Diaphorobacter ruginosibacter: one gene and its partner. Each later gene encodes a partner of the first gene's protein in a complex. Links are inferred from orthologs where the notes say so. Each region holds a gene or a part of one and is shown in the gene's direction. Other genes may lie near its edges.

Evidence for each region.
Region 2: the proteins of eno (region 1) and H9K76_RS17565 are in contact, whole or in part, in a solved structure (PDB 2FYM), measured with the Escherichia coli proteins. The link is inferred for Diaphorobacter ruginosibacter from one-to-one orthologs.

The regions. Positions count from the first base shown.
Region 1 is NZ_CP060714.1:1,243,975-1,247,115, reverse strand. Bases 1-2,827 are described here. They hold eno (phosphopyruvate hydratase), read left to right. Parts: upstream 1-684; coding sequence 685-1,971; downstream 1,972-2,827. Other genes in these bases: H9K76_RS05720 (hypothetical protein), read left to right, coding at 2,506-2,827; H9K76_RS05725 (FtsB family cell division protein), read left to right, coding at 2,148-2,432; H9K76_RS05735 (DUF1330 domain-containing protein), read left to right, coding at 246-536; kdsA (3-deoxy-8-phosphooctulonate synthase), read left to right, coding at 1-173. In the rest of the region: more of H9K76_RS05720, read left to right, coding at 2,828-2,994; Hsp33 family molecular chaperone HslO, read right to left, coding at 3,010-3,141. UniProt on the Escherichia coli protein: Catalyzes the reversible conversion of 2-phosphoglycerate (2-PG) into phosphoenolpyruvate (PEP). It is essential for the degradation of carbohydrates via glycolysis.
Region 2 is NZ_CP060714.1:3,854,832-3,858,821, forward strand. What follows is about bases 276-3,951. They hold H9K76_RS17565 (Rne/Rng family ribonuclease), read left to right. Parts: upstream 276-583; coding sequence 584-3,751; downstream 3,752-3,951. Other genes in these bases: H9K76_RS17560 (hypothetical protein), read right to left, coding at 276-476; yaaA (peroxide stress protein YaaA), read left to right, coding at 3,867-3,951. Also shown: more of H9K76_RS17560, read right to left, coding at 129-275; more of yaaA, read left to right, coding at 3,952-3,990. UniProt on the Escherichia coli protein: Endoribonuclease that plays a central role in RNA processing and decay. Required for the maturation of 5S and 16S rRNAs and the majority of tRNAs. Also involved in the degradation of most mRNAs.

The DNA.
Region 1 (3,141 bases):
CCGTGGGTGTGGCCGGGGTGTTCATGGAGACCCATCCAGACCCGTGCAATGCGCTCTCCGACGGCCCGAATGCGGTTCCGCTCAAGCACATGAAGGCATTGCTCGAAACGCTGGTGGCGCTCGATGACGTCACCAAGCGCAACGGCTTCCTGGAAAACCACTTCGAAGCCTGATCCCGCAACCCGATCTCCCTCCAACGCCATCCATCAGCCTGTTTTCATTTCCATAAGAAAAGAGACAACGACATGCCAAGCGGATACGTCATCGCCACCGTTCAGGTCACCCGGCCCGAGCAGTACGAGGAATACAAGAAGTGGTCCACGGCCGCCATGCAGGCGCACAACGCCGAACTCTGCGTTCGCGGCGGCCAGGTGGAAGTGATGGAAGGTGATTGGAATCCCGAACGCGTGGTGGTGCTGAAGTTTCCGAGCTTCGATGCCGCCAGGGCGTTCTATCACTCGCCCGAATACGGCCGGGCGCGCGCCGCACGCGAAGGTGCGGCGATCATGCGCCTGATCTGCGTGGAAGGCGTGTGATCCCCACCGTGAGAATCGATGCCGCAACAAGCCATGCCAGCCGCCATCCTTTCTCGACCTGCCATGCCGGAGCCCGCACGGCTTCATCGCGGCACCTCCGGCGTGTTGTTGTTCATTTCCCCGTTTTCAAACTCTCTTAGGATCATTCATGAGTGCCATCGTTGACATCGTAGGCCGCGAAGTGCTGGACAGCCGCGGCAACCCCACAGTTGAATGCGACGTGCTGCTGGAATCCGGCGTGATGGGCCGTGCGGCCGTGCCGTCGGGCGCATCCACGGGTTCGCGCGAAGCCATCGAGCTGCGTGACGGCGACAAGAGCCGCTACCTGGGCAAGGGCGTGCTCAAGGCCGTGGAACACATCAACACCGAGATCTCCGAAGCCGTGCTGGGCCTCGATGCGTCCGAACAGGCCTTCCTGGACAAGACCCTGATCGACCTCGACGGTACCGACAACAAGGGCCGCCTGGGTGCGAACGCCATGCTGGCCGTGTCGATGGCCGTGGCCCGCGCAGCCGCTGAAGAATCCGGCCTGCCGCTGTACCGCTATCTCGGCGGCATGGGCGCGACGCAGTTGCCCGTTCCGATGATGAACGTGATCAACGGTGGCGCGCACGCCAACAACAGCCTCGACCTGCAGGAGTTCATGATCATCCCCGTGGGCGCTCCTTCGTTCCGCGAAGCCGTGCGCTGGGGCGCCGAAGTGTTCCACGCACTCAAGAAGATCATCCACGACAAGGGCATGAGCACCGCCGTGGGCGATGAAGGCGGTTTCGCGCCCTCCGTGGAAAACCATGAAGCCGCGATCCAGCTGATCCTCCAGGCCATCGAGAACGCCGGCTACACCGCCGGCGAGCAGATCGTCCTGGGCCTGGACTGCGCTGCCAGCGAGTTCTACAAGGATGGCAAGTACGTGCTCGAAGGCGAAGGCGGCCTGCAGCTGACGGCCGAACAGTGGACCGACATGCTCGCGACCTGGGTCGACAAGTACCCGATCATCTCCATCGAGGACGGCATGGCCGAAGGCGACTGGGACGGCTGGAAGCACCTGACCGAGCGTCTGGGCGGCAAGGTCCAGCTGGTGGGCGACGACCTGTTCGTCACCAACACCAAGATCCTGAAGGAAGGCATCGACAAGAAGATCGCCAACTCCATCCTCATCAAGATCAACCAGATCGGCACGCTGACCGAGACCTTCGAAGCCATCGAGATGGCCAAGCGCGCGGGTTACACCGCCGTGATCTCGCACCGCTCGGGCGAGACCGAGGACTCGACCATCGCCGACATCGCCGTGGGCACGAACGCGGGCCAGATCAAGACCGGTTCGCTGAGCCGCTCGGACCGCATGGCCAAGTACAACCAGTTGCTGCGCATCGAGGAAGACCTGGGCGACATCGCGTTCTACCCTGGCCGCGCTGCGTTCTACAACCTGCGCTGATCGCCGGGCCGGAGGCCAACACGTTGTAACAACGGGTTGGCCCCGTCAGCACGCGGCACCCCATGGGCGCGTTATCCTTCGCGGTGACGCCTTGCCGGGGTCGCCGTGGTTGTGTTTCAACAACAGTCTGCGTGTACCATCCGTCCAAGGCCCCTACCGCTGCATCCACCTAGTCCATGAGCACACGCATTGTTCCGCTGATTCTCTTGCTGCTGCTCTTGCTGGTCCTGACCCAGCTGCTCAGCGGCCGCGGCAGCGTCGAACACGTGGCCAACATGCGACAGCAGATTGCCGAGCAGAAGGACGCCAATGACAAGGCCCGAGCGGAAAACGAACGCCTGAGCGCGGAAGTCTCCGATCTCAAGGAAGGCATGGACATGGTCGAGGAAAAGGCACGCAGCGAGCTTGGCATGGTCAAGCCGAACGAAATCTACGTGCATGTCGCTCCCTCCAGGCGCTGATCAGCCTCCCCCCGCCTCCCGCCGCATTCCTCTGCCGCTTCGCATTTCCTTCTGGGGAGTCGATGCCGGCCTCATGGCAGACGCACTGCAATCCCATGCGGATCTTCAGCCGGGCTGGAGCGAGCGGATCGCCATTCATGCCCACTGCTTCGATGCCCTGCAGCAGCCCGGTGCCATGCGCTGTGAGCAGCAGCGTGCGCAACTCGGCCAATGGCTGGCGCATGAGCTCAAGACCTTCGATCAGCCGCACCTGTCGCTGCTGGTGCCGGTGCAGTCGCCCAACTTCCATGCCAACGAGCTGGCCCTGCGCAGTGCCCTCACCGACTCCATGATGGGGTTCCAGGTGCTGTATGGCGCCACACTGCAGGAGCGACTGCGCAACGCGGCCAATGCCATCGCACTGACCGCCAGGGCCTTGCTGCCGTCGAGTGAAAGCGCGCACTTCGCGATCACCGACATCGCCAAGCCCACGCATCCGCGCATGCGTGCCTGGTCGTGCGAGAAATGCAGCGACCCGGAGTGCGAGCACAAGCTGTTTTCCGGCCTGGCGGCGACGGCCTAAGCCGGAAACACGCTCTTACTGGATGTTGTTCGATGCGGGAGGCTGCTTCTCACGCCCGGTGAAGAGCTGCGCCGCATCCACGGAGTCGTAGCGGTACTGCTTTCCGCAGAATTCGCAGCCCACCTCGACGAGTCCGCGCTCGTCGAT
Region 2 (3,990 bases), 2.6 Mb from region 1 along the record:
AGTGGTTGATTTGTCTGGAGTTTAGTCCACCCAGCCCGGCAAGTCGCGCAGTATGGTTGATGCCCATAGGCGTCCTACGCGCAAAACTTGCAGGTTATTGATCTGTTGTAGCCGTCGGACTCCAGTGGCTAACACATTGAAACACTGAATACGGAATCTTGAGTTGGTCCTGGGCCGAGAAATTGTCTGACGCCGGGACCAGCGGACAAAGCGATAACAAATATGTGGTTTTTCACGGCCTGGATCATGTCACTGCTGCAGGGGCGCAAGCCTCCTGCACTGGCATCGCTCGCGCCGCGAACTTCCACGCGGGTCGTGCCGAAGGCTGTTTTCTTCAAGCCCAGGCAGTGCGTCATCCGCTTCGCCTTCATCCATGCCCCGCCCTTGCGCCTGATGAGCCAGTCATTGACATCACATTGACTCATCAGCCGTAGGCATTCGGCAATTCCTTTCGTTTCTCTGCGTTGGCCAGGCATCAGCGGCTCCAGGTGAGCCTGTCTTTGTCATGGAACTTTGGCGGGACGAGCCGCTGCGAAAAGCGCAGCGCGTCGGCCCGCATACAACAACGAGAAGGAAACGCATCATGAAACGGATGCTCATCAACGCCACGCAGCCGGAAGAGCGCCGCCTGGCCATCGTCGACGGCCAGAAGCTGCTGGACTACGAGATCGAGATCGAGGGACGCGAACAACGCAAGGGCAATATCTACAAGGCGGTGGTCACCCGCGTCGAGCCCTCCCTCGAAGCCTGCTTCGTCGACTACGGCGAGGACCGCCACGGTTTCCTGCCGTTCAAGGAAATCTCCAAGCAATACTTTGCAGAGGGCGTCTCGCCCAGCCAGGCCAAGATCCAGGACGCGATCCGTGAAGGCCAGGAACTGATCGTCCAGGTCGAAAAGGAAGAGCGCGGCAACAAGGGCGCTGCCCTCACCACCTTCATCTCGCTGGCGGGCCGCTACGTGGTGCTGATGCCCAACAACCCGCGCGGCGGTGGCGTCTCGCGCCGCATCGAGGGCGAAGATCGCGCCGAACTCAAGGAGGCGATGGACCAGCTCGAATACCCCAAGGGCATGTCCATCATCGCGCGCACCGCCGGTATCGGCCGCACGGCGCCCGAGCTGCAATGGGACCTGAACTTCCTGCTCAAACTCTGGAAGGCCGTCGACGACGCCGCCAAGGCCGGCAAGGGCGCCTTCCTGATCTACCAGGAATCGAGCCTGGTGATCCGCGCGATGCGCGACTACTTCAACACCGACATCGGCGACATCCTGATCGACACGGACGAGATCTACGAACAGGCGCATCAGTTCATGTCGCACGTGATGCCCGAGCATGCGAGCCGCGTCAAGCGCTACCGCGATGACGCTCCGCTGTTCAGCCGCTTCCAGATCGAGCACCAGATCGAGTCGGCCTATTCCCGCACCGTGACGCTGCCCTCGGGCGGCGCGATCGTGATCGACCACACCGAGGCGCTGGTGTCCGTGGACGTGAACTCGGCCCGCGCCATCAAGGGCGGCGACATCGAGGAGACCGCCACCCGCACCAACCTCGAAGCCGCCGACGAAGTGGCCCGCCAGATGCGCCTGCGCGACCTGGGCGGCCTGATCGTCATCGACTTCATCGACATGGAAGAGTCGAAGAACCGCCGCGAGGTGGAGAACCGCCTGCGCGACGCGCTGCGCCAGGACCGCGCACGCGTGCAGTTCGGCTCGATCAGCAAGTTCGGCCTCATGGAGATGAGCCGCCAGCGCCTGAAGCCGGCACTGTCCGAAGGCGCGCACATCAACTGCCCGCGCTGCGGCGGCTCCGGCCATATCCGCGACACCGAAAGCTCGGCGCTGCAGATCCTGCGCATCATCCAGGAAGAGTCCATGAAGGACAACACCGCCGCCGTGCACTGCCAGGTACCGGTGGAAGTGGCCTCGTTCCTCCTCAACGAGAAGCGCACCGAGATCGCGAAGATCGAGCTCAAGCAGCGCGTGAACGTGATGATGATCCCGAACAAGTCGCTCGATACGCCGCACTACAAGCTCGAGCGACTGAAACACGACGACCCGCGCCTGGAAGACCTGCAGGCCAGCTACCAGCTCGTCGAGGAAACCGAAGACCAGACCAAGGTGACGCGCCGCTCGCAGGAGCCCACCAACAAGCAGACTCCGGTGATCAAGGGCATCCTGCCGGACGCGCCCGCACCGCAGGTCGAGCCGCGTCCCGATGCGGCAGCCCGAGCAGCCGCGCGCGCCAACGGCCAGCAGCAACCACGCGGCAACGCCAGCGCAGCCCCGGCTCCCGCACCCACGCCGACCGTGGCACCTGCCCGTCCGCCCGAGATGGGCTTCATCGCCTGGCTCAAGAGCCTGTTCGGTTTCGGCCCGTCGGCAGCGCCTGCGGCGCCCGCACCCGTGGCGGCACCGGCTGCGACACCCGCCGCGGAGACGCGCGAGCCACGCCGTGAAGGCCGTGGCAACAACGACCGCCGCCGCGGCGGCCGTGATGGCAACCGCAGCGAAGGTGGCCGCGATGCCGGTGCCACGGGCGAAAACCGCAACGAGGGTCGAGGCGAGGGCCGCAACGGCCGCCGCAACGAGCGCAATGACCGCGGCGGCGAAGGTCGCCAGGCGCGTGACGGCGAACAGCGTGGCGGCGAACGCCGCAACGACCGTGGCGAGCGCACCGAACGCAATGACGGCGAGGCCCGCCGCGAACAGCGCAACGGCCGCGATCGCAACAACGAGGCACGCCAGAACGGCAACAACATCCCGGTAGTGGATGCGTCGGCGCCGGCCCAGAACCCGGCAGATGACGCCTCGGCGGATCGTCCGCAGCGCGAACGCCGTGAACGTGGCGAACGCGGCCAGCGCGGTGAACGTGGCGAGCGCCGTGAACGCGCACCGCGCACCATCGATGCGAACGCCGCGGCACCCGCCGGCGACAGCGCCCCGCTGCTGCCGATGCCCGACATCGACCTGTCGCTGAACAGCGGTGCCGAAGGCAATGTGCCGGATGCAACCGGTCAGCAGCCCCAGGCAGAAGGCGAACGCCGCGAGCGCCGCTCCCGCGACCGCTACGGCCGTGACCGCCGTGGCCGCAACGGAGGCAACGCCGAAGGCATGGACGCCAACGGCAATGCAGCGGAGACCGTGGCCGACGCAGCAGGTGTCGTGGTCGCCGAATCGAGCACCGCCTTCGCAGCGACCACCGCCGAAGCCGCGGACAGCAGCACGGAAGGCGAAGCGCAGCCCGCACGCCGCAGCTACTTCTCGCAGAGCACGACGACCGCTGTCGCCGTGACGCCGCAGGAAGCAGTTCCCGCCGCACCTGTCGCGCCAGCCACGCCGAAGGCCGTTGCGGCACCGGCAGCAGCAGAGCCCAGCGTCGTGGTGGTGAGCCCGTCCGCCGAAGCCATCGTGGTTCCCGCGGCCCAGGCGGTCGCACCGACAACCCAGGCAACCCAGGACGACGTCCCGGCTGGCGGCATGCCACGCGTCGGCAGCTATGAACTGCCGCTGCGTTCGCTGCACGAGCTGGCATCCGCGTCGGGCCTGCAGTGGGTGAACTCCGACGCCGAGAAGATCGCCGTCGTTCAGGCCGCCATCGCAGCCGAGCCCAAGCCGGTCCATGTGCCGCGCGAACGGCCGCCGGTCGTGGTGTTCGACGAAGGCCCTCTGGTGCTGGTGGAAACCCGCCGCGACCTGGCCCGCATGCCCCTGCCGTTCGAGCTGCAGGAACAACAGCAGCAACAGCAGCAGTAAGCCGCTGCACTGCCCTGCCCGGAGCCGCCTTGCGGCAGGCCGGGCATGGCAGGAGACACTACCCCCGAACGGCCCATTCCCGGGCCGTCTTCATTTGCGAGCGAGAATCCCTTTCATGCTGTTCCTCCTCTCCCCCGCCAAATCGCTCGACTACGACACGCCGCTTCCCGCCGACCTGCCCCATACGCTGCCGCAGTTCGTGCCCGACTCGAAGGTGTTGATCGAAGTGCTCAGGCAGA